DNA from 4 places in the Streptomyces sp. NPDC057002 genome. Region 2 is predicted to be linked to each of the others. Evidence: riboswitches for the same ligand, from Rfam matches in the RefSeq annotation. Region 2 holds a riboswitch; each other region holds the start of a gene.
What was found. A riboswitch is a leader RNA that binds a small molecule or an ion and turns the genes downstream of it on or off. The one in region 2 is predicted to bind cyclic di-AMP.

Region 1 (3,410 bases), on a different contig from region 2:
TGCGGCGGCTCGTGTCCAAGGCGTTCACGCCCCGCCGGGTCGCCGAGTTCGAGCAGCGGGTGCAGGAGCTCACCGACGGTCTCATCGACGGGTTCGCGGAGCAGGGGTCCGCCGACCTGATCCACGAGTTCGCCTTCCCGCTCCCCATCTACGCCATCTGCGACCTGCTCGGCGTCCCCCGCGAGGACCAGGACGACTTCCGGGACTGGGCGGGCATGATGATCCGTCACCAGGGCGGGCCCCGGGGCGGTGTGGCGCGGTCCGTGAAGAAGATGCGCGGCTATCTCGCCGACCTCATCCACCGCAAGCGGGAGGCGCTCCCCGCCGAACCCGCCCCCGGCGAGGACCTCATCTCCGGTCTCATCCGCGCCTCCGACCACGGCGAGCACCTCACCGAGAACGAGGCCGCCGCCATGGCCTTCATCCTGCTGTTCGCCGGTTTCGAGACGACCGTGAACCTGATCGGCAACGGCACCTACGCCCTGCTCACCCACCCCGAGCAGCGCACCCGGCTCCAGGCGTCCCTCGCCGCCGGGGAGAGAGGCCTCCTGGAGACCGGCGTCGAGGAACTCCTGCGCTTCGACGGACCCGTCGAACTCGCCACCTGGCGCTTCGCCACGCAGCCCCTCACCATCGGCGGACAGCACATCGAGGCCGGCGACCCGGTCCTCGTCGTCCTGGCCGCCGCCGACCGGGACCCGGAGCGGTTCGCCGATCCGGACGTGCTCGACCTCGCCCGCCGCGACAACCAGCACCTCGGGTACGGCCACGGCATCCACTACTGCCTCGGCGCCCCGCTCGCCCGCCTGGAGGGCCAGACCGCCCTCGCCACGCTCCTCACCCGCCTCCCGGACCTGAGGCTCGCGGCCGACCCGGCCGAGCTGCGGTGGCGCGGCGGCCTGATCATGCGCGGGCTGCGCACCCTGCCGGTGGAGTTCACGCCCACTCAAAGGTGACACGCCGTCAGACTTGTGATCTTCACGTGATCTACGCGGCATTAACTTGTGACAAGTGATCGTCTGCCTATACGTTCACCCATCATCAGCGTGGCCCGGGAAAACCTGCGGCGCGCTGGTCACTGCTCCTCTCGCGAAAGGTCTCCGTATGCTCTCCGGGAACGGTCGGCACCGTCGCCCCCGCCAGGCTCCGGCTCTCCTCGTCGCGGCCGGAGTGACCGGCTCCGCCATCGCGATCCCGCTCCTCGGAGCCTCCGGCGCCAGCGCTGCCGACGGCACGACCTGGGACCGGGTCGCGGACTGCGAGACCGGCGGCGCCTGGAGCCAGAACAGTGGCAACGGTTACTTCGGCGGCCTGCAGTTGTCGCAGGAGGACTGGGAGAACCACGGCGGCCTCGACTACGCCCCGAGTGCCGACCTGGCCAGCCGTTCCCAGCAGATAGCCGTGGCCGAGAGAATCCTCGCCGAGCAGGGAGCCGGTGCCTGGCGCACCTGTGGACTGCTCTCCGGCCTCGAGCAGGACAAGGGGTCGGACACCTCCGAATCACCCGACTCGTCCGGTTCATCGGACTCGCCCGGATTGCTCGACTCCCTCGGCTCGTCCCCTTCGTCGTCCGACTCGCCGTCCCCTGACGCGCCGTCGACGTCGAAGGACGAAACCGCCGAGTCCGACAAGTCGCCCGAATCCGAGGACTCCAGCTCGCAGGGTCAGGAGCCCGAAAGCTCCCCGTCGGCCACGCCCGAGCGTGACAAGTCCGACAACTCGGGGCAGGACGACAACCCTTCGGCGTCCGCCGGCACCGAGGACGGATCCGACACCGGCTCCGGCCGTCACCGAGGCCCCAGCGCCGACGAAACCCTCCCGCCCGAGAACGGCCGTACGGACGAGTCCACGGGCCGTCACGCCTCGCGCGGTGACGAGGGCTCCGACGACACGTCCGAGGGTGCCTACATCGTCGGTATCGGCGACAGTCTCTGGTCCATCGCCGACTCCCTTGACATCAGCGGCGGATGGCACGAGCTCTACGACGGCAACAAGAAGGCCGTCGGCGCCGACCCGGACCTCATCCGCCCCGGTCAGACGCTCACGGTCGAGGGCGAAGCGGACGAGAAGTAGCTGTTCGGGCAGTGCGGAAACGAGGGCGGAAGTCGCCCCGAAACCGCGCGAGTTCGCGTCATGTTTCGCGGCTAATGTCCCGTTTGGGGCTCGTGAGAGATAGATCTCAGAAGCCCTGATCGTCTTTGAAATTCAGCGGATCGCGTGGCTACGGTCGGGACCGCTCGTCACCACGAGCCCCGGCTGCCGCAACGCCGAATCCTGCCAGCGGCCGTACGGGAACAGTCGTCGCGTCAAGCGCCGTAGGCAGGAGCGGGGGACCCAAGGTAGGTGCCCGACCGGCCAGTTGCGCCGGAAGGGCTTGGGGTGAAGCCGTGTCCCGGGAGGGGCGCGGCCGGGCAACTCAACCGGCCCGAACCCGACAGCTCACCTCGCAGGCGTCGGTGAGGGGATCCTTCCATGCTGTTTTCCAGCAAGGGCAAGCACCGCCGTCCGTCCAAGGCCAGCCGTGCCATCGCCGTCGCCGGTGTCACCGGCGCCGCTGTCGCCGCCCCGCTGATGGCCGCCGGCGGCGCCTCCGCCGCCACCGCCTCCGAGTGGGACACCGTCGCCCAGTGCGAGGCCGGCGGCAACTGGTCCATCAACACCGGCAACGGCTACTACGGCGGTCTGCAGTTCTCCGCCTCCACCTGGTCCGGCTACGGCGGCACCAAGTACGCCGCCACCGCCGACCAGGCCACCAAGGAGCAGCAGATCGAGATCGGCGAGAAGGTCCTCGCGGGCCAGGGCAAGGGTGCCTGGCCGGTCTGCGGCAAGGGCCTGTCGAGCGCCGGCTACAGCGGCGGCTCCTCCTCGGACGACTCCGGCAGCGGCTCCTCGCAGCAGAGCCAGCAGGGCACCGAGTCCCGCCAGACCGAGCAGCAGCCGGCCTCCCGCTCCGACGAGCGCCCGGCCGCCAAGAAGACCGTCACCACCCCGACCGGCAAGAAGGTCAAGAAGGGCGACGGCGAGTACAAGGTCGTCAAGGGCGACACCCTCAGCTCGATCGCGTCGGACAAGAAGGTCGAGGGCGGCTGGGAGAAGCTGTTCCAGCTGAACAAGGACATCGTCCAGGACGCCAACCTCATCTACCCGGGCCAGCAGCTGCACCTGAAGTAAGCAGCGGCTCTCAAGGGCTCCCCGCCCCGGTGCGTGTTCCCCCCGTACGCGCGCCGGGGCGGGGTTTTTTTCTGCCGGTCTTTGCAACCTGGCTTTGTTCCGTTCGGAAACAATTTACTCTCGGTTCTGTCCATCGGGTGGGCGACCCGGTGGCCGATCGGCCGGAGCCGGTTAGGCTCATGTCGCGAGCCACCACGGCCCGCACCTCGCCGGGTCCTCGCGACCCGCGTACCCGCGTC
Region 2 (3,410 bases):
GTGAGCCGGCCCACCTCCGCCTCCGTCAGGGTGAGTTCCCCGACCCCGAGCAGCGCCGGCAGCTGTTCCACCGTCCGTGCGGACGCGATCGGCGCGGCCACCGTCGGCCGGGCCGCGAGCCAGGCCAGGGCGACCGTGGCGACGGGGGCGTCGTGGGCCGTGGCTATCTCGTCGAGGGCGTCGAGGACCCGGCGGCCCCGCTCGGTCTCCAGGTGCTTGGCGGCGCCGCCGGCCCGCGCGCTGTCGACGGTCGTACCGGACCGGTACTTGCCGGTGAGGAAGCCGGACGCGAGCGCGTAGTACGGGACGGCCGCGAGGCCGGAGCGCTCGGCGAGGTCCTGGATCTCGCCCTCGTAGGTGTCGCGGGAGACCAGGTTGTAGTGGGGCTGGAGCGCCACATAGCGGGCGAGGCCCTCACGGTCGGAGAACTCCAGGGAGGCCCGCAGCCGCTCCGCCGAGATGTTGGAGGCGGCGATGTGCCGCACCTTCCCGGCCTTCACCAGCTCGTCGAGCGCCCCGATGATCTCCTCCACCGGCACGTCGGGCCGGTCGAAGTGGGTGTAGTAGAGGTCGATGTAGTCGGTGCGCAGGCGGCGCAGCGAGGCGTCCGCGGCGGCCTTGATGTTGGCGGCGGACAGGCCCTGGAACTCGGGGTGCTGGCTGACCTTCGTGGCGACGACGACATCGGCGCGGTTGCCGCGCGCCTGAAGCCACTTGCCGAGGACCGTCTCGGACTCGCCGCCCTGGTTGCCGTCGACCCACGCCGAGTAGACGTCGGCGGTGTCGACGAAGTTGCCGCCGGCGGCGGTGTAGGCGTCGAGGACGGCGAAGGACTGTGCCTCGTCGGCGGTCCAGCCGAAGACGTTGCCGCCGAGGGCGAGCGGGAAGATTTCGAGGTCGGAGGAGCCGAGCTTGCGAAGGGAAGTCATGCCTCTCGTCAACGGCCGTGCCAGAGCGGCTCATTCCAGGTCAGACGCAAAGGTCCTGTGAACAGCCGCCGGACATGCCGGAAACCGGCAGCCCTGACGTCGGGGGGTCGTCGTCAGGGCTGCCGGTGCTTCGACTGGCTTGTGGCGCTTACGGGTTAAGGCCCTTGCCCCGCAGCCACGCCATCGGGTCGATTCCGCCGCTGGAACCACCGGAGTGAACTTCGAGGTGCAGATGGGCACCGGTGACGTTGCCGGTGGCGCCGACGCGGCCGATGACATCGCCCGTGCTGACCTTCTGGCCGACGCTGACGCCGATGGAGGACTGGTGCGCGTACCAGATCTCCGTGCCGTCATCGAGGGTGAGGACCGTCTTGTAGCCGTACGAGCCGTTCCAGCCCGCCTCGGTGATGGTGCCGCTGTGCACCGCCTTGATCGGCGTGCCCGTGGGGGCGGCGAAGTCGAGGCCCGTGTGGTAGCCGGAGGACCAGTAGGCGCCGGCCTGACCGAAGGTCGAGGTGAGGGTGTACGAGGAGGTCGGCAGCGTGAACTGCTTGGCGAGGGCGGCGAGCCGCTCCGCCTCGGCCTTCTTCTTGGCCTCCTCCTCCGCCTTCCGCTTGGCCTCGGCGGCCTTGGCCTTGGCTTCCTCCTGCGCCTTGGCGACGGCTTCGGCGGCCGCCTTCTCGGCGGCGTCGGCGGCGTCCTGCGCGGCCTTGGTGTCGATCTGGTCCTGCTGGTACTCGACCTGGGCCATGATCCGGGCGCGCAGCGCCTCGCCGGCGCCGGAGGAGTTCTCCTCGGTGTCGGCTGTGGTCGTCGCGCCGAGGCCGCTGAGCGGAGTCGCGGAGCCCGCGGGGGTGTCGTCGTCCGAGATGAGGGAACCCACCGAGGGCAGGTCCGACACGGAGATGGACACCGGTGGCTTGCCGGTCTGGGCGCTGGCCATGCCGCCCGCGCCCACGGCGGCTATGACGCCGACGCCCAGGACGGTGGAGCTGCGGGCGAGCCCTCCGCCGCGCTGCTTGGTGACGCGATGCCGGCCACGGACGGGACGGATGGATTCCTCGGTGGGGTTCCACTCCTGGAACGGGCCCTCGTCGGTGCGCTGACCGCCGTAGCCGAAAGTCTCGGTGTCGCGCTGGTTCCGCGCGAACGGGGCCGCGGGGGCAGGCCGGTTGGACGCCACGTGGGCGTACTCCTTTCCTTCCTTCTCGCCTACCGGGTTAGCTGACGGGTTCGGAGCAGGAAGGTCTCCTACGCGCGTAAACAGACCGTGCTTCCACGGCGGTTTACGCCCGATTCACCCCAAGTGGTGGTTCCCCGGTTCCCTTTCGGGATTCGGCGCGTGCGCACGGAGCCGCCTTCTGTGACGGCTGGGACGACCGCGCTGCGTTATCGAACGTTAATAGACCCGGGGAGTGGATTCCAGCGGTTCCACTTGATCATTAACCTTTTTCGTGCGGACTTACCTGCCATGACCGGCTTAAATCGGGCGAGTTGCCCGCTCCGCAAGTGACTGCTGGGTATTGACGGTGTGTCAGTTGTTCTGCGGAGCGATGCGCTTCGCTCACGGGCAGTAACCGGGGTGTGGAGAACCGGAAAACACCGAGGGCCGGAATCCTTTTGGATTCCGGCCCTCGGCCTTCAGTAGCGGGGACAGGATTTGAACCTGCGACCTCTGGGTTATGAGCCCAGCGAGCTACCGAGCTGCTCCACCCCGCGTCGTTGTGATTCCAGTGTACGCCATCCGCGGGACCACTCGTGACCACCCGCCCGCTACAGCAGATGGCGGTTCGGGGCCTTGGCCCGGTGCTCGTGCTCCGGGAGGACGACGACCTCCGCCCCGCCGGCCGCCAGGACTCCGCTGCCGTCGGCGCCCTGGACGAAGGTGTCCGGCTCGCGCCAGGCCGTGACCACCCGGCGTACGCCCGCGTCGAGGAGCAGCCGGGCGCAGGGTGCGGGGCGGGAGGCGCGGCGGGCGCAGGGCTCCAGGCTGCTGTAGACCGTGGCGGTGGCGAGGCGCGGGTCGGACGGGCCGAGCTTCGCCAGGGCCGCCTCCTCGGCGTGCGCGACGGGGTCGCCGCCCTCGCGGGAGTGGCCGCGGGCCAGTTCCGTGCCGTCGGCCGCGACGACCACCGCGCCCACGCTGAACGCCGTGTCCGACGGCGGGCAGAGGTCCGCCAGTTCGCAGGCGAGGGCCAGCCAGTGGTGGTCGGCGGCGGTGGGGAGGGCGCCGGTGCCCGGGGCGGTGGGTTCGTAGCGCATGAGGACCACGTCCTCGATGCGCCGTGTCTCCAGCAGCCGGAGCCGGCCGCCCTGGTAGCCGCCGGGCCCGAAGAGGCGGGGTGCCTGCGGATCGCCCACGAAGAGCGGGGCGAGGACCAGCTGGAGTTCGTCGGCGAGGCCCTGGGTGAGGAGCTGGGTGTGGATCAGGCCGCCGCCCTCGACCATGAGCCGCCGTACGCCCCGTACGTCGTGCAGGTG
Region 3 (3,410 bases), on a different contig from region 2:
GTCCTCGGCGGCGGCGAGTCCTCCCGTCTCTACAACCGCCTCGTACGCCGGGACCGTACGGCCGTGGCGGCCGGGTTCGGCCTGCTGCGGCTCGCCGGGGCGCCCTCGCTGGGCTGGCTGGACGTGAAGACGTCCGGTGACGTGGAGGTGCCGGTCATCGAGACCGCCATCGACGAGGAGCTCGCCCGGTTCGCCGAGGAGGGCCCCACGGCCGAGGAGATGGAGCGCGCCCAGGCCCAGTTGGAGCGCGAGTGGCTGGACCGGCTCGGCACGGTCTCCGGACGCGCCGACGAACTGTGCCGGTACGCCGTGCTGTTCGGCGACCCGCAGCTCGCCCTGACCGCCGTGCAGCGCGTGCTGGACGTCACGGCGGAGGAGGTCCAGGAGGTCGCCAAGGCCCGGCTGCGGCCCGACAACCGCGCGGTGCTCGTCTACGAGCCCGTCTCCGACGAGACCGGCGAGGACGCCGAAAGCACCGAGGACACCGCAGCCGCGGCCACGAACGAGAACGAGGAGGCGGCCAAGTGACCGAGCTCGCCACGATGGACTTCCACCCGCAGCCGCAGGCGGGCGACGCCAAGCCGTGGGCCTTCCCGGCCCCCGAGCGCGGCACGCTCGACAACGGCCTCACCGTGCTGCGCTGCCACCGCCCCGGCCAGCAGGTCGTCGCCGTGGAGGTGCTGCTGGACGCGCCCCTGGACGCCGAGCCGGCCGGCCTCGACGGGGTGGCCACGATCATGGCCCGGGCCTTCTCCGAGGGCACCGACAAGCACTCCGCAGAGGAGTTCGCCGCCGAGCTGGAGCGCGCCGGCGCCACCCTCGACGCGCACGCCGACCATCCGGGCGTCCGGCTGAGCCTGGAGGTGCCGGCCTCCCGGCTCGCCAAGGGGCTCAACCTGATCGCCGACGCCCTCAGGGCGCCCGCGTTCGCGGACAGCGAGGTCGAGCGGCTGGTCGACAACCGCCTCGACGAGATCCCGCACGAGCTGGCCAACCCCGCCCGCCGTGCCGCCAAGGAGCTCTCCAAGGAGCTGTTCCCGGCGGGCGCGCGCATGTCGCGGCCCCGGCAGGGCAGCGAGGAGACGGTCGCCGCGATCGACTCCGCGGCCGTACGCGCCTACTACGAGAAGCACGTCCGTCCGGCGACGGCCACCGCCGTGGTCGTCGGCGACCTCACCGGCATCGACCTCGACGCGCTGCTCGGCGACACGCTGGGCGCCTGGACCGGCTCCTCGGCCGAGCCGCGTCCGGTGCCGCCGGTGACCGCCGACGACACGGGCCGGGTCGTCATCGTGGACCGCCCGGGCGCCGTCCAGACGCAGTTGCTGATCGGCCGGATCGGCTCGGACCGGCACGACCGCGTCTGGCCCGCCCAGGTGCTCGGAACGTACTGCCTCGGTGGCACCCTCACCTCCCGCCTGGACCGCGTCCTGCGGGAGGAGAAGGGCTACACCTACGGCGTACGGGCGTTCGCCCAGGTCCTCAGGTCCGCCCCGGACGGGACCGGTGCCGCGATGCTCGCCATCAGCGGTTCCGTGGACACGCCCAACACCGGCCCCGCCCTCGAGGACCTCTGGACGGTGCTGCGCACCCTCGCCGCCGAGGGGCTCACCGACGCCGAGCGGGACGTCGCCGTGCAGAACCTGGTCGGCGTGGCACCGCTGAAGTACGAGACGGCGGCGGCCGTCGCGAGCACGCTGGCGGACCAGGTCGAGCAGCACCTGCCCGACGACTACCAGGCCGCGCTGTACCGGCAGCTCGCCGCGACCGGCACCGTGGAGGCCACCGCGGCGGCCGTCAGCGCCTTCCCGGGGGACCGTCTGGTGACCGTCCTCGTCGGCGACGCGGCGCAGATCAAGGGCCCGGTCGAGGCCCTCGGTATCGGCGAAGTCGCCGTGGTCGCCGCCGAGTAGCGGGACGCGAGCGGCACGCGCGCGCAGGGGCCCTGGTTGTCTTCTAAGGCACCAGGGCTCCTTTATGCCCGAATTGGGATAGGAGTTGCCCGTCTGGCCTGTGGGATGCGCTACAAAAGCCGGGATCCGTTTGGGAATTGAAAGTGGCGCCGCTTAGCGTCGTCCGGGCTGTTCGTCAGGCAGTGCGCCGCACCCGCGGCACCGGACAGTCATCGCCGAGTCCCCGTACGGCGCGAGCCAGGGGAGCCGGGGACCCACCGCAGTCCCTGGGGTGAATCGGACGCCCGCGCGAGTCGCGAGGGGGTCCGTAGGAGACCTTCCTGCTCCGAACCCGTCAGCTAACCCGGTAGGCGAGAGGGAAGGAAAGGATCAGCCACTACATGGCGTTCACACGCGCCACCGGGAAGCACCGTCGTCCCAGCCGGATCCAGCGTCGCACGGCCCGCGCGGCGGGCGTCGCCGCCCTCGCCACCACCGGCGTCGTCGGCACCGTGGCCGCCCCGGCCTTCGCCGCGGAGCCCGCTGTCGAGCAGACGGGCCTCACTCCGGTCGTGACCATGGGCGACACCGTGGCCCAGAAGATCGACGCCCAGGCCGTCGCCCAGAAGCAGGCGGCCGAAGAGGCCGCCGCCAAGAAGAAGGCCGAGGAGGCCGCCCGCAAGCGCGCCGCCGAGGCGGCCAAGGAGGCCAAGGAGCGCGCTGAGGAGGCCCGCGAGGCCAAGGAGCGTGCCGCCCGCGAGGCCGAGCGCAAGCGCCTCAACACCTTCGTCTCCCCGATCTCCGGCTCGTACGTCTCCACCGGCTACAAGACCGGCGGCGCCGTCTGGTCCTCCGGCAGTCACACCGGTGTCGACTTCCACGCCTCCAGTGGCACGGCCGTCCACTCGGTCGGCATGGGCGAGGTCGTCGAGGCCGGCTGGGGCGGTTCCTACGGCAACCAGGTCGTGATCAAGATGAACGACGGGACGTACACCCAGTACGGCCACCTGTCGTCCAGCAGTGTCTCGGTGGGCCAGAAGGTCACCCCCGGCCAGCAGATCGGCCTGTCCGGCGCGACCGGCAACGTCACCGGCCCGCATCTGCACTTCGAGGCCCGCACCAGCCCCGAGTACGGCTCCGACATCGACCCCGTCGCCTACCTCCGCTCGCACGGCGTGGACGTCTGAACGTCCGACGGCGACTGCTCCGCTTCCCGAAAGCCCCGGCTCCCCGAGCCGGGGCTTTCGGCGTTCGCCACGGCCGACTGTCCAAAAAATATCCCTGGATTCCTGCCCGCCGTCGGAAATTCCGGCTCATTGCAATAGAGTCACGGAACACACGTCACCAGTCGACGTTTCACGGGGATTAAGCGGAGGTCGGTCATGCGTATTCCCGCGCACTCGGTGTGCACGGCCATCCGGGACGACATCGTCGCGGGTGTCTACGAGCGCGGCAGCCGGCTCACCGAGGAACTTCTCGCGCGCCGCTACGGCGTCTCGCGCGTCCCCGTCCGGGAGG
Region 4 (3,410 bases), on a different contig from region 2:
CCAGCCCGCCGAGGTCCGGCAGCCCGAGGTCCGTGCTGATCTTCACGGTGCCGGACAGCTGCTGGACGTCCGACTTGGCGATCTTCTCGATGAGCTGCTGTGCGGTGATCTTCGGGAGGTCGGGATCACCGGAGTCGGCGAGCGCGGGGACCAGCCCGATCGTCGCGGCCGCCACCCCCATCACCGTGACCGGTACGACGTACCGCGCGGCCTTGCGCCGTCCGGAACGCTGCTCGTCGGCCTCCCCGGCGGTCGTGCTGTCGTCGGATGCGTACGGTGCCATGTGTGCCCTACCTCCGTGGTCGGCGGCGGCTGTCCGTGTCGTCCACGCACTCGTCCCTGGCCGCCATTCTCACCCGAACAGGTGAGGTTTGGTGTTTTCCGTGGTTTCCATCTGACCAAATCGGCCAGGGAAATACGTCAGACCCCGGACTCAACTCCACGTACTGCTGGGGTATGACACGGAGGGGCGGCTTCTCCCCCGACCCGTAGGGGTTGCCGGTCAGCCGGCCCGGTGCACCACCGCGTCGCACAGCTCCACGAGGGCCGTCTTCGCGGCGCACTCGGGCAGGGGGGCCAGCGCCGAGCGGGCGTCCTGGGCGTAGCGGACGGTGTCCTTCCGGGCCTGCTCCAGCGCCGGGTGGGCGCGCAGCAGGCGCAGGGCCTCGGCGTGCCGTTCGTCGTCCGTGAGGTCGGAGTCCAGCAGCTCGCACAGGGCGATGTCGTCGGCGAGCCCGAGCCGGGCCGCCCGCTCGCGCAGCCGCAGCACCGGCATCGTGGGGATGCCCTCGCGCAGATCGGTGCCGGGCGTCTTGCCGGACTCGTGCGAGTCGGAGGCGATGTCCAGGAAGTCGTCCGCGAGCTGGAAGGCGACGCCGAGCCGCTCGCCGTACTGGGTCAGCACGTCCACGGTCGTCTCGTCGGCGCCGGACATCATCGCGCCGAACCGGCACGACACCGCCACCAGCGAACCGGTCTTGCCGCCCAGCACGTCCAGGTAGTGCTCGACGGGGTCGCGGCCGTCCTGCGGTCCGGCCGTCTCCAGGATCTGCCCGGTCACCAGCCGTTCGAACGCCTCGGCCTGCACCCGCACCGCCTCCGGACCGAGGTCGGCCAGGGTGTGCGAGGCACGGGCGAAGAGGAAGTCGCCGGTGAGGACCGCGACCGAGTTGTCCCAGCGGGTGTTCGCGCTCGCGACCCCGCGGCGCACCGTCGCCTCGTCCATCACGTCGTCGTGGTACAGCGTGGCGAGGTGGGTCAGCTCCACGACGACGGCCGACGGCACGATCCCGGGCGCGTACGGGTCGCCGAACTGGGCGGAGAGCATCACGAGCAGCGGACGGAACCGCTTGCCGCCGGCCCGCACCAGATGCTGGGCGGCCTCCGTGATGAAGGGCACCTCACTCTTGGTGGCCTCGAACAAGCCTTCCTCGACAGCCGCCAACCCGGCCTGGACATCGGCTTCCAGAGCCTGGTCCCGCACGCTCAGCCCGAACGGCCCGACGTCGGTCACGAGGGGTCTCCTGTCTGCTGTGTCTGCCGGTGATTACGCGGATTGTCGATAGGTCGCTGCCATCACTCGAGTCAGCGTATCCGGTCACGTTTCGATCACCGCCAGCGCCCATGGTTACAGGCCGGGTGGTATCTGATCACGACCGTTATGTTTTCGATCGGGCCATAAGAACAGACATTTGTCGACTTACCAGTCGATAGTCAGATATTCACGATTTGCCATGACGATTGAGCAAATTCCCTTTGACGGTAATTGCCCCACGGGCTTGTGATCAGTGAGTTGAATCACGTTAACCCCTTTGTCGCGCCACCCCGACATCGACCCGTACCCCCTTCAGTCGAACGCGAGTTGAGCCTTGGCTCTCGCAAAGGATCAAGTGGACCAAACACCCCCGACCAAGGTCAACCGCGCAATATGTGACTCCGGCGCTTGTTCCCGACATGTGCTCTCGCATACGTTCCCGGCCAGTCCGGCGGACGCCGAATCCTGCCGCCGCCCGGACCCCCACACGAACCGACTCACTCACGCAGGGCAGGAGCGGGGGACCCAGGTAAGTCGCCGGTCCGCACAGCGGCACGGCTCGGGGTGAAGCCGCGCACGGCAGTACACCGCCGTACGCGGCCGGGCACCTCCCGGCCCGAACCCGACAGCTCACCTCGCAGGCGCCGGAGAGGAATTTCGCCATGGCCGGACGAGGCAAGCACCGTCGCCCCAGAACCAACCCGCTCTCCCGAGGTGTCGCGATCGCCGGCACCGGCGGAGCGGCACTGACCCTCCCGCTCCTCGGAGCCACCTACGCGAGCGCCGCCGAGGCGCCGCAGAGCGCACCCGCCGTCGCACAGTCCGTGCCCCAGGCGGCCCAGCCCAAGTCGCTCACGTACACCGTGGCCAAGGGCGACACGCTCTACCGCATCGCGGACAAGTACGACGTATCGGGCGGCTGGAAGAAGCTCTACAAGGACAACCGCTCCGCCATCGGCGACGACCCGAAGCTGATCCACCCGGGCCTGAAGCTGAAGGTGTCGACGACCAAGGCGACCACCGCGAAGAAGGCGACCAAGTCGTCCGCCAAGCCGGCCGCGAAGCCCGCCGGTGGCGTCGCCAAGGCCACCCAGGCCTCCGCGAAGACCTACGCCGACAACCTCGACGGATGGATCCGCGAGGCGCTGGACGTCATGGCGCAGAAGGGCATTCCGGGGTCGTACGACGGCATCTACCGCAACGTCATGCGCGAGTCGTCCGGCAACCCCCAGGCGATCAACAACTGGGACTCCAACGCCGTCAAGGGCACCCCGTCCAAGGGCCTGCTCCAGACCATCGACCCGACCTTCCAGGCCTACCACGTGGACGGCACGTCGTGGGACCCGTACGACCCGGTCGCCAACATCACCGCGGCCTGCAACTACGCGGCCGACCGCTACGGCTCGATCGACAACGTCAACGGCCCGTACTGAGCCGTCCCGCCCAGCAGTCGCTCGAGGACGACGGCGATGCCGTCGTCCTCGTTCGACAGCGTGATCTCGTCGGCCACGGCCTTGAGTTCGGGATGGGCGTTCGCCATCGCGACGCCGTGGGCGGCCCAGTCGAACATCGGGATGTCATTGGGCATGTCACCGAAGGCGATGGTGTCCGACGGCCGCAGCCCCAGATGCTCGGCGGCCAGCGCCAGGCCCGTCGCCTTGGTGACGCCGCACGGCTGGAGCTCGACCGTGCCGGGCCCCGACATCGTCACCGTCGCCAGTGAGCCGACCACCGAACGGGCCGTCGCCGCCAACTCGTCGTCCGACAGGTAGGGATGGCGCAGCAGCACCTTGCTGATCGGCTCGCACCACAGGTCGTCGCGCCGGTCGACCCGTACGGCCGGCAGCGTCGGGTGCGGCATGAGATAGCCCGGCTC

Region 1: it holds a riboswitch for cyclic di-AMP, as region 2 does, so the genes downstream of both, ACFT32_RS30735 (transglycosylase family protein) here and ACFT32_RS24125 (M23 family metallopeptidase) in region 2, are expected to answer to the same signal.
Region 3: it holds a riboswitch for cyclic di-AMP, as region 2 does, so the genes downstream of both, ACFT32_RS38695 (M23 family metallopeptidase) here and ACFT32_RS24125 (M23 family metallopeptidase) in region 2, are expected to answer to the same signal.
Region 4: it holds a riboswitch for cyclic di-AMP, as region 2 does, so the genes downstream of both, ACFT32_RS15440 (LysM peptidoglycan-binding domain-containing protein) here and ACFT32_RS24125 (M23 family metallopeptidase) in region 2, are expected to answer to the same signal.

What each region holds. Positions count from the first base shown of each region.
Region 1 covers NZ_JBHURZ010000006.1:546,433-549,842, forward strand. The annotation lists gene ACFT32_RS30725 (cytochrome P450) at 1-956, shown strand, start outside; gene ACFT32_RS30730 (transglycosylase family protein) at 1,105-2,073, shown strand; cyclic di-AMP (ydaO/yuaA leader) riboswitch at 2,302-2,468, shown strand; gene ACFT32_RS30735 (transglycosylase family protein) at 2,473-3,171, shown strand.
Region 2 covers NZ_JBHURZ010000004.1:889,945-893,354, reverse strand. The annotation lists gene ACFT32_RS24130 (aldo/keto reductase) at 1-929, opposite strand, end outside; gene ACFT32_RS24125 (M23 family metallopeptidase) at 1,078-2,112, opposite strand; cyclic di-AMP (ydaO/yuaA leader) riboswitch at 2,124-2,280, opposite strand; tRNA gene ACFT32_RS24120 (tRNA-Met) at 2,575-2,648, opposite strand; gene ACFT32_RS24115 (dihydrofolate reductase family protein) at 2,703-3,410, opposite strand, start outside.
Region 3 covers NZ_JBHURZ010000010.1:241,280-244,689, reverse strand. The annotation lists gene ACFT32_RS38705 (M16 family metallopeptidase) at 1-528, shown strand, start outside; gene ACFT32_RS38700 (M16 family metallopeptidase) at 525-1,913, shown strand; cyclic di-AMP (ydaO/yuaA leader) riboswitch at 2,117-2,281, shown strand; gene ACFT32_RS38695 (M23 family metallopeptidase) at 2,294-3,079, shown strand; gene ACFT32_RS38690 (GntR family transcriptional regulator) at 3,275-3,410, shown strand, end outside.
Region 4 covers NZ_JBHURZ010000003.1:229,375-232,784, reverse strand. The annotation lists gene ACFT32_RS15450 (outer membrane lipoprotein carrier protein LolA) at 1-283, opposite strand, end outside; gene ACFT32_RS15445 (polyprenyl synthetase family protein) at 503-1,513, opposite strand; cyclic di-AMP (ydaO/yuaA leader) riboswitch at 2,015-2,191, shown strand; gene ACFT32_RS15440 (LysM peptidoglycan-binding domain-containing protein) at 2,197-2,967, shown strand; gene ACFT32_RS15435 (HAD family hydrolase) at 2,931-3,410, opposite strand, start outside.